2 regions of the Bulleidia sp. zg-1006 genome follow, and region 2 is predicted to be linked to the other one. Evidence: a T-box and tRNA genes for the amino acid it is inferred to sense, from the RefSeq annotation. Region 2 holds a T-box; the other holds one or more tRNA genes.
The links. A T-box is a leader RNA that pairs with one kind of tRNA and senses whether it is charged. The one in region 2 lies ahead of leuS (leucine--tRNA ligase), so its partner is inferred to be a tRNA-Leu.
Positions count from the first base shown of each region.

Region 1: it has a tRNA-Leu gene. The T-box ahead of leuS (leucine--tRNA ligase) is inferred to sense a tRNA for this amino acid. The anticodon was not compared.

Region 1 covers NZ_CP069178.1:1,054,256-1,062,246, reverse strand. The annotation lists gene aroC (chorismate synthase) at 1-239, shown strand, start outside; gene JOS54_RS05340 (shikimate kinase) at 227-1,417, shown strand; gene aroF (3-deoxy-7-phosphoheptulonate synthase) at 1,414-2,430, shown strand; gene aroA (3-phosphoshikimate 1-carboxyvinyltransferase) at 2,427-3,644, shown strand; gene aroQ (type II 3-dehydroquinate dehydratase) at 3,641-4,075, shown strand; gene JOS54_RS05320 (5'-nucleotidase, lipoprotein e(P4) family) at 4,393-5,268, shown strand; tRNA gene JOS54_RS05315 (tRNA-Cys) at 5,562-5,632, shown strand; tRNA gene JOS54_RS05310 (tRNA-Leu) at 5,636-5,718, shown strand; gene mgtE (magnesium transporter) at 5,809-7,164, shown strand; gene JOS54_RS05300 (hypothetical protein) at 7,141-7,991, opposite strand, start outside.
Region 2 covers NZ_CP069178.1:749,970-757,960, forward strand. The annotation lists gene leuS (leucine--tRNA ligase) at 1-1,354, opposite strand, end outside; T-box leader at 1,389-1,574, opposite strand; gene JOS54_RS03740 (hypothetical protein) at 1,592-2,320, opposite strand; gene JOS54_RS03745 (metallophosphoesterase) at 2,375-3,223, shown strand; gene JOS54_RS03750 (L-ribulose-5-phosphate 3-epimerase) at 3,240-4,091, opposite strand; gene araD (L-ribulose-5-phosphate 4-epimerase) at 4,078-4,773, opposite strand; gene JOS54_RS03760 (hypothetical protein) at 4,776-5,807, opposite strand; gene JOS54_RS03765 (PTS sugar transporter subunit IIB) at 5,845-6,135, opposite strand; gene JOS54_RS03770 (PTS ascorbate transporter subunit IIC) at 6,139-7,611, opposite strand; gene JOS54_RS03775 (PTS sugar transporter subunit IIA) at 7,628-7,991, opposite strand, start outside.

The DNA of each region.
Region 1 (7,991 bases), 300 kb from region 2:
GTGGTATTTCAAATGGAATGCCATTGATCTTCCATACCGTTGTAAAACCAACATCATCGATTGGCTTATCGCAAGATACGATTGATTTAGCAAACAAAAAGAACACAAGGCTTGCCATCCGAGGAAGACACGATCCGGCCATCATTCATCGGGCAAGAGTGGTCGTTGACGCTATGACTGCTTTTGTGATTTTAAACGCCTATATGAAACGAGAACAGGAATGTCTATGGCACGATTAGGTTTAATAGGTCATCCCTTACATCACTCCATGTCTTCTTTTATCCATCATTTTTTCTTAAATAAAGAGTATCAATTATGGGATATTTCCGAACAAGAGTTGGCTTCTTTTATCCAAGAAGAAGATAGTTTGAATGTGACTATACCGTATAAAGAAAAAGTTCTATCTCTTTTAAAAAGTTTAAGTAAAGAAGCGAAAGAAATAGGGGCTGTGAATACCATTCATCATTGTATTGGCTATAATACCGATGCTTTGGCTTTTGCGGATTGTTTAAAAGTCCATGGTTTTAAGGCAAAGAAGAAAAGGGTTTTAGTTTTAGGAACAGGTGGCGTTTCTAAGGCAATTCGTTATGTATTAAAAAAAGAAGGAGCTGTGGTTCAACCGGTTTCTCGAAGCAAAAAAGACAACGCGATTGCTTATGAAGAAATTAAGGATATGGATTACCAAGCCATTGTGAACTGTACACCAGTGGGCATGTTTCCAAGATTAAATGAAAGCTTAACTAAGTATTTGGATTTTTCAAAAGTTGAATGGTTGGTGGATGTTATCGCTAATCCATTGCGTACGAAGTTATTGCAAGAAGCTCCTTGCCCCTCCATGAGTGGTTTAGAAATGTTGGTTCGTCAAGCTGCTAAGGCGGATGAAATCTTTTTTGGTGTGGACATAAATGAAAAACAAATTCAATCTTGTTTAAAGGCACTTTGTTTTGAACAAAGGAATATTGTTTTCATTGGTATGGCAACTTCCGGCAAAAGCACCATCGCAAAAGCCTTTAATAAAGAGGCTTTGGATATGGATGCTATCATTGAAAAAAGAGAAGGTCTTTCCATAAATTGTCTTTTTCAAGAAAAAGGAGAAGTTTATTTTCGGGAAAAAGAATTAGAAGTAGCGAAAGAATTAGCGTTATCCAATCACCAAGTCATTGCGACAGGTGGGGGAATTGTTTTGAATGAAGAAGCGATGACTTACTTAAGAGCCAATGGTATTCTTATTTGGGTGAAACGGGATGTGGATAAAATGATTTTAGATAATCATCGTCCACTTTATCCATCAAAGAAAAAACTATATCAAATTTATGCGGAAAGAAAAGAATTGTATGCGAAATATGCGGATATAGAATTAGATAATAATTCATCCATAGCGGAAACCATCTTTCGCTTGAAGGAGAAAATGAAATGATTATAACGATGAAAAAAGAAATGCCAAGAGAAGAAATGGGAAAAATGCGAGCGCATTTTGAAAGCCTTGGTTTACAGGTGCATGAAATACCGGCCGATGAATTCTATATCTTTGGTTTGACAGGTGATACAGCTTCCTTAGATGAAAGTTCCATTAAAGCAAGTCCTTGGGTAGAAGTGGTGCGTCGTATTTCAGTCCCTTATAAATTGGCTAACCGTGCTTTTCATCCGGAAGATTCTCTTGTTCAAGTGGCTGATTTCAAGATTGGTGGTCAAGAAAAGATTGTTTTAATGGCGGGTCCTTGTTCTGTGGAAAGTGAAGAACAAATTATTCGTATTGGTACAGCGGTGAAAGAGTGTGGTGCTTCGGTTTTAAGAGGTGGCGCATACAAACCTAGAACATCGCCTTATTCCTTTCAGGGTTTGGGCTATGAAGGTATCTTAGCCATGAAAAAAGCGAAAGAAAAAACAGGATTGCCTATTATTTCAGAATTAATGTCGAGTGATAAATTAGAGGAATTTGTTGAAAATGTGGACATCATTCAAATTGGCGCACGAAATATGCAAAACTATGATTTATTGAAAGCGGTTGGTCGCACGAAGAAACCAATTTTATTAAAAAGAGCTTTGTCAGCCACGATTGAAGAGTGGATTATGTCAGCCGAATATATTCTTTCATCCGGTAATCCAAATGTGATTTTGTGTGAACGAGGTATTCGTGGTTTTGAAAAGTATACGCGAAACACCATGGATTTAGCGGTGGTTCCTATTATTAAACAAAGAACGCATTTACCAATTGTGATTGACCCATCGCATGCGACAGGGGATTGGAAATTAATTGAAGCGGTATCGTTGGCATCCATTGCGGCAGGGGCGGATGGCTTGTTGATAGAAGCTCATGATAATCCAGAGAAAGCGTGGTCTGATGGAGCGCAATCCTTAAAACCGGAAAAGTTAAAAGAGTTGATTCCAAAAGCAAAATTGGTTGCGAAGGCGATAGGGCGTGAATTATGACTTCCGTTTGTATTGAACATTTTAATGGGCAAGAAATAAGTTTAAAGGTACCGACTTCTAAGTCTTATGGTCACCGTGCTTTAATAGCGGCTTCTTTAGCCAAAGGGATTTCCAGCATTCAAAATCTTTCGGATAATCAAGATATTCAGGCAACTATGGCTTGTTTAAGAGGCTTGGGTGTTTCTTTTCGACAAGATGGAACTCAAACCTTTGTGCAATCTAATTTTCATCTACAAGATAAATTAGTACTAGATTGTCATGAAAGTGCTTCAACACTTCGTTTCTTAATTCCTTTGGCATTGACAGGTAATTCACCAATTGAATTCACCGGTACGAAACGACTTTTAGAAAGAGGACAAATGGTTTATGAAAAACTGGCGAAAGAAAAAGACTTTCTCTTCCAAAAAGAAGCTTATTCAATTCTAGTAAAAGGACCCATTCAAGCGGGTCATTATGTGGTGGATGGTGGTATTTCTTCACAATTCATCACCGGTCTTTTATTTGCGTTACCGTTATTAGATGGAAATTCCAGCTTAGAGATAAAAGGAAAGTTGGTTTCAAAAGATTACGTTGAAATGACTTTAGATATGCTTCGCTTAGCGAAAATTAAGGTTGAGAAACAAGGAAATTGTTATTTCATAGAAGGTAATCAAAACTATCAAGCCTTTGATTATGGAGTTGAAGGGGATTATAGTTCCGCCGCTTTTCTATTTGCGCTAGCCTTTTTACAGAATAAAGATATTCATATTGAAAATTTAAATAGCCATTCCAAGCAAGCCGATTTTAAAATAATCGAATTTTTAAAACAGCTTGAAACAAGGCAAGCTTCCTTTTTCGATGTAGAAGATTGTCCGGATCTTGCGCCTATCTTAATGGCGGTTGCTTCACAATTAGAGGGTAGAAGTCACTTTAAGAATATTCACCGCTTACGTATGAAAGAAAGCGATCGTGTTCAAGCCATGAAAGAGGAACTAGAGAAGCTTGGGATTGAAATGGAAGTCTATGCAAATGATGCTTTTATTACCGGGGGAAGGTTAAAACCAAATCAAGTGTTATATGGTCATCAGGATCATCGCATTGTGATGGCTTTGTCGGTATTGGCTACTTTAACTAACCATACTATGATTCAAGGTAGCGAAGCCGTGCAAAAAAGTTATCCGCAATTCTTTAATGATTTAAAGAAACTGGGCGTTAGAGTGGAGGAAAAAGAATGAAAACCATTTGGATTATCAATGGACCAAATTTAAATATGTTGGGTATTCGTGAAAAAGAAATCTATGGAAGAAAAAGCCTGAAGGATTTAGAGAAACAATTATTAAAAGATAATCCAAAGGTTCAATTGGAGTTTTTTCAGTCCAATCATGAAGGTCAAATCATTGATTGGCTTCAAGAAGCTTATTTTAAAAAAGTGGATGGTATTGTTATTAATCCGGCCGGTTATACCCATAGCTCGATTGCGTTAGCCGATGCCATCAAAGCCATTTCACCGCTTCCCGTTATCGAGGTCCATCTTTCTAAAGTAGATGAAAGAGAAGAATTCCGAAAAATTTCATACATCAAACCTTATTGTTTAAAACAAATTCAAGGAGAAGGATTTCAGAGTTATCAATTAGCGATAGATGATTTATTGAAATATATAGAATAAATCTTGTGGACTGTCATTAAATAGAAGTTCAAATTAGATGAGATGGGAATAGGCTTTAGAAATGAAAGTCAGTTTATTTGTCGACGCAAAGAATCTAGTTCCAGATATTATGATATAAGTGATACATCATTAAGTAAAAGTAGATTTAATCTTTTAAATAAGCGGTTTAAACCTTATCTTCAACGATGCTTCATATTGCTTGAATTCTTACATATTGAAAAACACCTTAGGCTATTATAAGCATGAATATATTGATTAACAAAAATAGGATACGATATAATGTCTTTGTAAGATTGTAATAAATTTAGGAGGATATTATGTTTAAGAAAAAGTCTATTTTAATACTATCTGCACTGTTATTATTAACTGCTTGTTCAACACCTGCTAAAAAGGCAACAGAAGCGCCTAAGCAACCAGTTGCAACTCAAGAAAAGAAAGACGGCGTTAAATTACCTGCTCAGGGAATGATGGCTGTTGCTTGGTATCAAACTTCTGCTGAAGCCAAGGCACTTTATACTCAAGGATATAATGCTGCTATTAAATCATTAGAAGAAAAAATCAAAAATAATAAATCAAACAAAAAATTAGCAGTTGTTCTTGACTTAGACGAAACTGTATTGGATAACTCACCAATTCAAGCACATTATGCCGTTAATGGCAAAGCATATCCGAAAGGATGGCACGAATGGGTTATGTATGGAAAAGCTGATGTTGTTTATGGCGCAAAAGAATTTTTAGATTTTGCTAACAAAAACGGTGTTGGAATTTTCTATGTAACAGATAGGAATGCTGAAACCGAATTTGAAGCTACTAAGAAAAATCTTATAGAAAAGAAACTTCCTTTACAATCCGATGCAAATCTAATGTTAAAAGCTAAGGGAGAAAAAGGGAAAGACGCTAGAAGAAAGAAAGTTGAAGAAACACACAAAATTGTTATGTTAGTTGGGGATAACTTACACGACTTCGCGACTCCAAAAGATGGCTCTCTACAAGGAAGAGATAATTTCGTTAAAGAAAATGCTAAAGAATGGGGAGATAAATTCATCATGTTACCAAACCCAATGTATGGAAGCTGGGAAGGAACATTATACAACAACGACTTCAAAAAATCAGACGAAGAGAAAGACAAACTTAGAAAATCAGCTTTAAAAATATTTAATATAGAAAAAAAGACAGTTGAAGAATATAAATAAAAAAATAAATATTACAATTTTACAAAAATAAAAACACTCCGTTGTAAAATGAAGTGTAACAAAAAAAGACATGCTCATCGGATATACTAAGTCGCAAAATAAGTATAGAAAGAGATGAGTATGCCTGCTGTTTATTTTACCACAAAACACTCTTATCATCACCTTTCCAAAGCAGGAGGTTCGGGTAAAATGAAGTTTTGACAATCCTAGACTGTTATATAAAGTTTTTCAATTTATGTCTTGCAAAGAAAAGAAATATTCGGTAATATATTAAAGCAACTTAAATAAGTAACGGTTCCTTAGCCAAGTGGTAAGGCAGCTGACTGCAACTCAGCGAGCGCCGGTCCGACTCCGGCAGGAACCTCTTGGGGAAGTGGCGGAATGGTAGACGCACAGGACTTAAAATCCTGTGTTGGAGACAGCGTGTGGGTTCGAGTCCCATCTTCCCCATCACGAGAAGTCAGGTAAAAACCCTGGCTTTTTTCATGTAAAAAAGGACTTGAGTTGATATAATAAAAAAGCATGAAGGAGGTAGATAAGATGGATGAATTCATGGAAGAAATGAGTGTCAGACAACTTAGAGAGATGATTGATCATTCAGAAGCTGCTTCCCTTTCGGAATATATACATGAAATCAATGCGGTGGATATTGCTCATTGTGCTAAAGAGTTAGAAGATGAAGAAATATGGAAGCTTCTTTCACTTCTAAATGTGCAAGATATTGCGCTTATTCTGGAACAATCCGATGAAGAATTGGGGATGCGTATTATTGATAATATTCCTTTAGAGGATGTGATGGATGTTTTGAGTTACATGCAAAAGGACGATATTGTTGACTTGATTGGTGAAATGCCTATTGGAAAAAGAAAGAATTTTATCAATAAGATGCACAAAGGAGATCGAAGCATCATCTCGCGTTTGTTGGAATATCCAGAAGATTCGGCGGGTGGTATTATGACCACTGCTTATATTGCTTTGAAAAGTGATTTACCGGTCGCAGAAGGTTTGCATAAAATTCGTGAAATTGCCCCAAAAACAGAAGTGATTGAAACCATTTATGTCGTTAATTCTCGTGGTCAACTAATAGGAACAGCTGATTTACGTAATTTCTTAACAGCACCAAAAGAGGATTTGATTTCCAGTTTTGCAAAAGGAAATGTGATTTCTGTTCCACCGGAAATGGACCAAGAAGAAGTAGCTCGTTTGGTTTCTAAATATGACTTAAATGCGATTCCTGTGGTGAATAAACATAATGTGATTTTAGGCATTATTACCGTCGATGATGTCATTGATGTCATGATTGAAGAGTATAACGAAGACATCTTGGAATTAGGGGGTGTATCAAAGGAAGAAAGTTTAGATACAACCTTATGGGAATCGGTTCGCTTACGCTTACCATGGTTATTGATTAATTTAGCGACAGCCTTTTTAGCTTCTATGACAGTTAAGATGTTTGAGAATACGATTGCTCAAGTCGTTGCCCTTAGTTCCATTATGACGATTGTGACAGGAATGGGAGGCAATTCCGGCAGTCAGACACAATCCATTATGGTTAGAGCCATTGCTACGGAAGAGATTAGCTTTAAGAAACACTTCCAATCTTTTAATAAAGAAATACTTCTTGGTATCATCAATGGTGCTATCAATGGCTTGGTTACCGGTATTGCGGTATGGATAATTTATCACAATTTCTATTTAGCATTGATTATCTTTATCGCAATGATTGGTAATTTAATTGTTGGTGGGGTATTTGGTTTTGCGGTTCCGGTATTATTAAAAAAACTGGGAGCTGATCCGGCGGTTGCTTCCAGTATCTTTTTGACGACGGCTACGGATGTATTGGGTTTCTTTATATTCTTATCCCTAGCGAAGTTATTCTTGCCATGGTTGGTGTAGAATATGACGAATGGTTTGGGTGTCATAGATATAAAATTTGATTTTTTCTTCCTCTAATGTTTCATCAATCCGACTGTAATACAGTTGGATTTTTTTGTATAAAGACTGATAGGATTCACTCATTTGAAAATCTTGTCCTGTGTATAAGGAATAAAAATACCAGAAGCTAAGTGTCCACATGACTTCATAGCAACTTTCTTCAATCCAAAAATCGCCTTTCTCTAAAGGGAGATCAACTTGTTCCAATAATTTTTCGATTAGAAATAAACCGTCCTGTGGAGATTGCCAAATATCCGTGTACACATAATTAAACGAATTTAGATATTCTTCATTAAAATAATCAAAAGCATCACCTAACATAAAATGAACTTTTTTTGTTTGTGGGAATTGTGGGTAAAGAAAGCGCTGAAACATCGAAAGAACAGCTTCACTTTTTTCAATTACGGTAATTTCTTTAACCTTTGGATTATCCAAAGCAAACCATAGGAAATAGCCAATTCCCAAACCGAAGGTAAGTACTTTTCCATGAGCCTTTTGAGCAGGGCGATAATTAGTATTGTATTCACTTGGAGCATCCATCATCCAATCCTTATCGTCTTGATAGAGATAAAGAGTTTCAAAGTGTTGATCCATGGCTCTTAATTTCATCCAATCGTTTAATTCCCGTTGCGGATCTTTTTGAATTTCATCACTATTGAATAATTCAAAACCGGCTGTCTTTTCTTTCTTGAAAGAGAAATGTTCATCTTTAACATAATCTAAGTGAATCTGCTGGTGATAGGGATTATTTTCCCATTCTTTTGTGGATAGAAAAAGAGAGGGCCATT
Region 2 (7,991 bases):
CTGGTAATAATAGTGGTAATTGCTGATCACTTAATGACACAAAACGATCATCTTCTAAATGAACGATTGGAATGGGTTCTCCCCAATACCGTTGGCGAGCAAAAATCCATTCTCGAATACGATAATTAACTTTCTTAGACCCAATCCCTTTTTCTTCTAGCCAAGCTAGCATTTTTTTAATTGCATCTTCTTTATTTAAGCCATTAAGCCAATCAGAATTGATGTGTAAACCGTCTTCTTCCCAAGCCTCTTCGCTAATATTTCCGCCTTCTAATACGGGTAAAATTTCTAAGCCAAACTTCTTCGCAAACGCATAATCTCTTGCATCATGAGCAGGAACTGCCATAATGGCACCAGTTCCATAACTTGTTAGAACATAGTCGGAAATCCAAATAGGAATGGCTTTCTGATTGACCGGATTAATTGCATAAGCCCCTGTAAATACACCGGTCTTTTCTTTGTTTAATTCGCTTCTTTCTAAATCCGATTTTAAAGAAGCTGCTTTTCGGTAGGCTTCCACAAGCTCTTTTTGTTCGGGAGTTGTAATTTGATGGACCAATTCATGCTCTGGCGATAACACACAATAACTAGCCCCAAATAAAGTATCACAACGAGTTGTAAAGACAACGAAATGATGATGACTACCTTGCACTTGGAACTCTACTTGAACACCAACGGATTTACCAATCCAATTTCGTTGCATTTCTTTGGTCGATTCCGGCCAGTCCAAATCATTCAAGCCTGCCAATAGTTTTTCCGCATAAGCCGGTATATCAATAATCCATTGTTTCATATTCTTACGAACCACTGGATAACCGCCACGCTCACTCTTACCATCAATGATTTCATCGTTGGATAAAACAGTTCCTAATTCTTCACACCAATTGACTGGCATATCCACACATTTAGCTAAGCCTTCTTCAAAAAGTTGTTTAAAAATCCATTGTGTCCAATGATAGAACTTTGGATCAGCCGTGCTAATTTCACGATTCCAATCATAAGAGAAGCCAAAGGCTTTTAATTGTTTCCGAAAAGTTTCGATATTTTTTTCCGTGAAGGTAGCGGGATTATTTCCTGTTTGAATAGCGTATTGTTCAGCCGGTAAACCAAAAGCATCATAGCCCATTGGATGCAATACATTATAGCCTTGCATACGACGCTTACGACAAAGAATATCGGTTGCCGTATATCCTTCTGGATGACCGGCGTGTAGACCCTGCCCGCTTGGGTAGGGGAACATATCTAACGCATAGTATTTTGGTTTAGAAAAATCATAAGCATCGGTTTTAAAAGTTTCATTTTCTGCCCAATAAGTTTGCCATTTGGCTTCTATTTCTTTGTGATTGTATGGCATGTTTTCCTCCTTAATAAATAAAAAAGCCCTTATCTCTAAGGACGTATTTCACGCGTTACCACCTTAGTTCATAGATTGCTCTATGCCCTTATTTCTCTTTTAGCGCAAGAGTTACGGTTCGCTCCAAAGTAAGTTCAATGATTTTGAAACACTAAGTTCCACCAACCCTTAGTTCTCTAGGCTTCCGTCCTCATTTACTACTCTTCTTCAACACGATAGATGTCTGTATTATACACTTTATTTAAAGATTCCATCAAGGGTATCAATTAGATAATCCGGACAATTTCCATCATTATGCGTTAAATCAATTTCTTGTCCTTCACTGACTAAAATACTAGTGATATCCATCTGCGAACAAACGGGAACCTCTTCTTTCATCGACCGACACAGACGGAGCACGTCTTCGTGAGACTTTTTTAAAAAAGATAAAGCACACCTTTGGAAAGCTTTGGAATGCAAACCAAAGGCATATAGCTTCTGATTACAAGCATAGGCAATCATCCATGCTAAACTACTCGCCCCAAAGCTCACTTGTCCATCGACACTTTGTGTTTTACGAGAATCCAAACAAATCAACTTTGCGCCAAATTCCACTTGTGAAATAACCATGGCAATTTCTTGCTCATCAATGACAGACTTTCGACCAATTAAAACATAGTCCGGTCTTGAAAAATCAAGCTCAACACCATAATTGACAATTTCTTGTTTAATTCGATTAGAACCTAGATAAGCTACTTTCGGATTTTTCTTCTTTGTGCAGATATATTGCAAAGCTGCCCGGCTTGTGGAATAGAATTGCTTTTCCTTTAAAAAAACTAATTTTTTTTGCCAATCTGAATAGGATTTTTGTTGACTAAGAAGGAGAAAATCAATCTTTTCTTTGTACAACTTTTCTAAAAAATGACGATCTTTCTCAGAATGAATTAAGTTATCTGGTATCAGTAATGTTTTCCTTTGTATGTTCATAGTTTAAGTGTAGCACTACTACAGGTTTTATCACAATTGTGTTAGTATGAACACATGAATAAATATCGTAAATGGCTTTTCAGTATTTTGGGAGTTTTGTTCGTTATTTTACTTACGGTGGTTCATTCTTTCTGGATTAGTCCAAATCGTTTTAAGATACGAAAAGAAATTTTATCTTCCAAACAAATTCCTAAATCCTTACATAATCTTCGTATTTTGTACTTTAGTGATCTTCAATATGGTGAATTTATGAACCAAAAACGTCTACACTCTTTGGTCAAACAAATCAATTCTTTACAAGCGGATGTTGTTTTATTTGGTGGTGATGTGTATAGTACAATTGCGAAAATTGATATTGAGTCAAATAAACAAATTCAAAGCGAACTTTCTTCTATTCAAGCGAAATATGGTAAGTTTGCAGTCTTAGGTGATCAAGATGAGATGGATAAACAGCACTTACAAGCGGTTCAAAGTGTTTTAACTCAAAGTAATTTTGAAATTCTTAAAAATCAATCCGTTTTATTGCATAAGGGTGAAATGGATAGCATTGTGTTAGTTGGCTTAGCGAATGGTATCACTAGTTCTATCGACGCCAAGAAAGCGTATGAGAATTTAATGCCGACGCATTATGTCTTAGCCTTCTCTCACACCCCGGATTCTGCGAAACAAGTTCCCCCTGATTTGACGGATTATTATTTAGCCGGACATAGTTTAGGTGGACAGATTTATTATTTATTTGGCTCATTAAGCAGACCAATAATGGCGAAAGAAATCTTCCGTGGTAAGTCTTCTATCAAAGGTAAGTTTGATGTCGATGTGACCAATGGAGTTGGTACCATCAAAAAAGATATTCGCTTTCTAAGTCCGGCTGAAATGGTCTTATATACCTTGAAAAAGGATTAACGCATGGTTAATCCTTTTAAAATACCTCATCTAACTGTTTCCGTAGAAACAAGGACGCATTTTTACAAATCTCTTGCCAATTATCTTGACCGGTGTACCAAAACTCAGCTGTGAAAAGATGCACACCCAATTCTTTTAATACCTGCAAATCCTTTACGTATTCTGTATGACCTGTTCCAAAAGGAACTTCGCGATAGTGACCGGGTAGGGTTTCCTTTAAATGAGCGGCGATAAGATGACCTATCCCTTTTTTTAAATCATCCCCAACCTCGTGTCCATAGATTTTCGCTGCATTGGTTAAATTACCAATATCAGGAAATACTTGTAAGTAAGGGCTATTTATTCTGTTCACATATTCCATCGCTTTTTCCACCGTATCCATAAATGGTGTTTCCATGGTTTCAAATCCCATGAGAATCCCTTCTTTTGCGGCCATATCACAAGCTAGGCTTAAATTCTTAACGAATTGATTTCTAGTGTGTTCATTACCTTGTTCATAATAGACATCATAACCGGCTAGTTGAATCATGCGAATGCCTACTTTAGTAGCAAAAGAAATAGCTTTTTGCATAATATCAATACTTCTTTGCCTCGTTTCTTCATTTAAAGAGCCCAAAGGGTATTTCCGATGTCCGCTTAAACACATCGTTCTTATAGGAATATTTGTCTCAAGGATAGCTTGGTTTATCTCATGAATTTTCTCATCACTAAAATCCAATCTAGCTAATTTTTCATCACTTTCATCCATACTAATTTCCAAATGATCAAAACCCGCTTCTTTAACAAACAAAAGCTTTTCCTTGATGGACAAACGATTAGGCATGGATTTTTCATACATCCCTAATAGATACTTTTTATTTTTGCCCATAATAAGCTCCCGGTCCATGTTTTCTTAAGAAATGTTTATCCAATAATTCCTGTTGCATCATACCAACATGAGGGTTAATTATAAGTGTTTTTATTGCCATGGTACAAAGTTCCTCTAAGACAACCGCATTATGCACAGCCTCTTTCGCATCTTTACCCCAGATAAACGGTCCATGACTATTCACCAAAACGGCAGGCATTTGAATAGGATTAAGCTTTCTTTCGTTAAAGGTTTCCACAATGACTTTCCCCGTATTAAGTTCATAGTCTTTTTTAATCTCATCCACATACATCTTTCTTGTACAAGGAATATTGCCATAAAAATAATCTCCATGGGTTGTTCCTAAAGCTATCACATCCTTACCTGCTTGAGCAAAGGAAGCCGCATTTCGAGAATGCGTATGAACGACACCGCCAATCTCTTTAAAATGACGATAGATTTCTAAGTGGGTTGCTAAATCACTAGATGGTTTTAAAATACCCTCGACAATCTTACCATTCATATCCACAACCACCATATCATCGGCTTTCATATTTTCATATTCAACCCCACTTGGTTTAATCACAATCAATCCTTTTTTACGATCTATTTCTGAAACATTGCCCCAAGTAAACGTCACTAAATCATATTTAGGCAAATCAAGATTGGCACGAAGTACTTTTTTCTTCAATTCTTCTAACATAATTAATCACTCACCTTATAAATAGCCGCCTCATTGGCTGTATGATTGGCAGAAATAATCAAATCATAGTCTTGGAAATTCACCACATCAATATTGGCTGGACCTTTTCCTTTATCCACATAAGTAAGCACATATTCCCCATTCATGTATTGCAAAATGAATAACTCTGCATCCACCCTTCGAACACCGGCGATAAAACTATTCACACCGCGGATTGATTTACCAACCAATGTGTGAGCAAAATCAATAGTATTTGGATACACATAATCTTCCACATACTTACCATTCACTAATTTATAGACTTTAATACAATTGCCATGGAATGGTTCAATGGTCATCAATTCTTCCACACCATCATGATTGATATCGGATAAAGCCACCTCACCAATTTGACCGTCTAGTATCTTTTCAATATTCCATTTTCCCACTTCATTTGAAGATGGAGATACACGGATTAAGCCTTGATCACTACCAAAATAACCGCATGGTAATCCTTCATAAGTTCCCCGACAATAACCATGGTTTCTAAATAAGCCATCCACTAATAATTCCAAGTGAATTTCATCTTCAAGATTTTCAGGTAATTGGGTAACATAAATTTGACCTGGTAAACTCCAGTCTTCTTTGTTTTGTTTATTTTTAGCAATGGTCGCTAGGATTAAATAATCCATTCCGTGCACATGATAAATATCAAAACGATGCACATAAGGTAATGCGAATAAATCTCTAATTGCCCAACCATCTTCTAGCTTTTTACCCCAAACAATCTTCGCTTTGGAAGGAGTAACTTTCAAATAAAATTCATTGACAGCCAAAAATTCCCCTTTTCTTGTTGGAAAAGGAATAATGGACATACAACCACCTCGATCATCCCAAACTGTTTCCCGAACTTCAAAGTTATCTCCTGTATAGGAATAACAAGGACTTTCTGGATTTTCACTTCCCAAAAAGGCATAGAACTTGTCATCAATTTTCATATGACTAGCGCAATAACATCTTGTGATATCATCTAAATGTATTTTTTCAATTTTCATAAATGTCTCCTTCTAAAAAGGCTACATAAAAGTAGCCTTATACCAATCCCGTTTCTTTTAATAATGCTTGCGCCTCTTTATCAGAAAGAACATTCTTCATTCCACATATCTTGACACCTTTTTTCTTAGCATCCGCAAACATATCCACAAATGTTAAGGGACAGAAAACGACATCGTACTGACTAGCGGCACTTTTTCCTTCCGAAAGAGAACAATGATGAATGTTGGAAATTTCAACACCCAAATCCTTACAAGCTTTTTCAACACGCATCTTCATCATCAATGAAGTTCCAGCACCATTCGCACACGCTACTAAAATTCTTAACATAACTTACTCCTTACTCTTTTTCATTTTTATTTTTTCTTTATAAGCATCATAATCTTCCACACATAAGAAATAAGTGTCTGGATGATGACGATATTGTAATTGTGGAATAGCGATTAAAACGATTAGAATTACAGCAATTCCAATAAAACCTGCAAACTTCATCACTGTTGTAAACATAGGCCATACAACCGCCCAGTCCCACATACCAAGGTAACCCCCATGAGCCGCCAAACCAACCCAACTAGCGATAAAGGCACTGCCAAACACTTGACATAAACCAGAAATAAATGGGAACAACATAGCCGCTTTCACACCACCTTTATTATTGGCATACACAGCAATCGTCGCATTATCAAAGAATACCGGTACGAATCCTGCAATCACAATGGTTGGTGACTTCAATAAAATCAATACAATAATGGCTAGGAATTGTCCTAAAGCCCCAAATAAGAAACCAATCGTAACCGCATTGGCACTACCAAATCCATAAGTTGCTGCACAATCAATGCCCGGCACAGCCCCTGGCAAGAATGTGTTGGAGATACCTTGGAAAGAATTTGTCAGTTCAGTAACGAAAGTACGAACACCCAGTTGTAAAATCGCAAGATAAACCGCAAATTTCAAGGAAGTATCCACTATGTACATGAAGAAATCTTTGCTGGCGGTAATAACCTTTGCGTCCACAAAATATTGTTTACCTAAAATGGCCATAATAGTTCCAAAGAAAATCATCATTAAAATGGATGTTGAAACCATATTTTCATTAAAGATGGACATAAATCCCGGTAAACGAATATCTTCAATACGCTTGGAGTTTTCTTTCTTGCCAAAGAACTTGGCAGATAAATAAGAGAAGAAGGCAATTCCAAACATTTGTTGGTGAGCCACACAGAAGCCACCTCCCTCAGTTAAGTCCTGCGAAATTTCAACCGTTAAATTAGAACCAACCGCCCAATACAAACCAAGGATTAATGACATCACTATTAACATTGGTGTATCACCCAGACTTGGGAAGCAGAATAGAATTAACCAGAAAGCCGTCGCTGCTTGTTGCATTTGCACATGACCCGTCGTAAAAACCGCACGAAGCTTGGTAAAGCGATTAAACTTAACAAGAATGAGGTTAAAAATAAACGCTATCAACAATAAGAACATAACTTGTGAAAAGCTCTTACCCGCTTGTTTCATCGCTGACTGAACCGCATTTTGACCAAAATAGGGATCAATAACCATCGCATGAAGATTAAAACGATCCTTTAAACCAACTAGAATTGGTCTAAAATTACTAACCAATCCCCCTGAACCAACACTTAGGATTAAGAAACCAACCGTTGCTTTAATAAATCCCGCAAACGATTCATACAATGGCTTTTTCAACAAAACATAACCAATAAATACCATGAGACCTATGAAGTAGGCAGGCTGGGTTAGGATATTGGTTGCAAACCAAACCCAAATATTATACAGAAAATTCATCTTCGTCCTCTTTCAATTATTTATATTTTTCTATTATTTTTAATAAATCACAGTCATCATTAACTGTTAATAAATCAGCTACTAACTGTTCATTTTGAAGCAATTCTGATAACTGCATCATATTATTTAAATGTTCCTCATTATTCGTTGCCGCCAAAGTGAAAAATAGTCTTGCTTGTTTTTCATCATCATTTTCATCAAACACAACGGGTTCATGAACTTTCATAAATCCAATTGCTGTTTTATAAACTCCTTCGGCTTGCACAGTTGAATGAGGCATAGCCACATCTTTTATCAAAACAATATAAGGGCCAAATTCTTCTACGCACTTAATAATGGCTTCTACATAACGATGATCGATATAGCCCTGTTCAATTAAT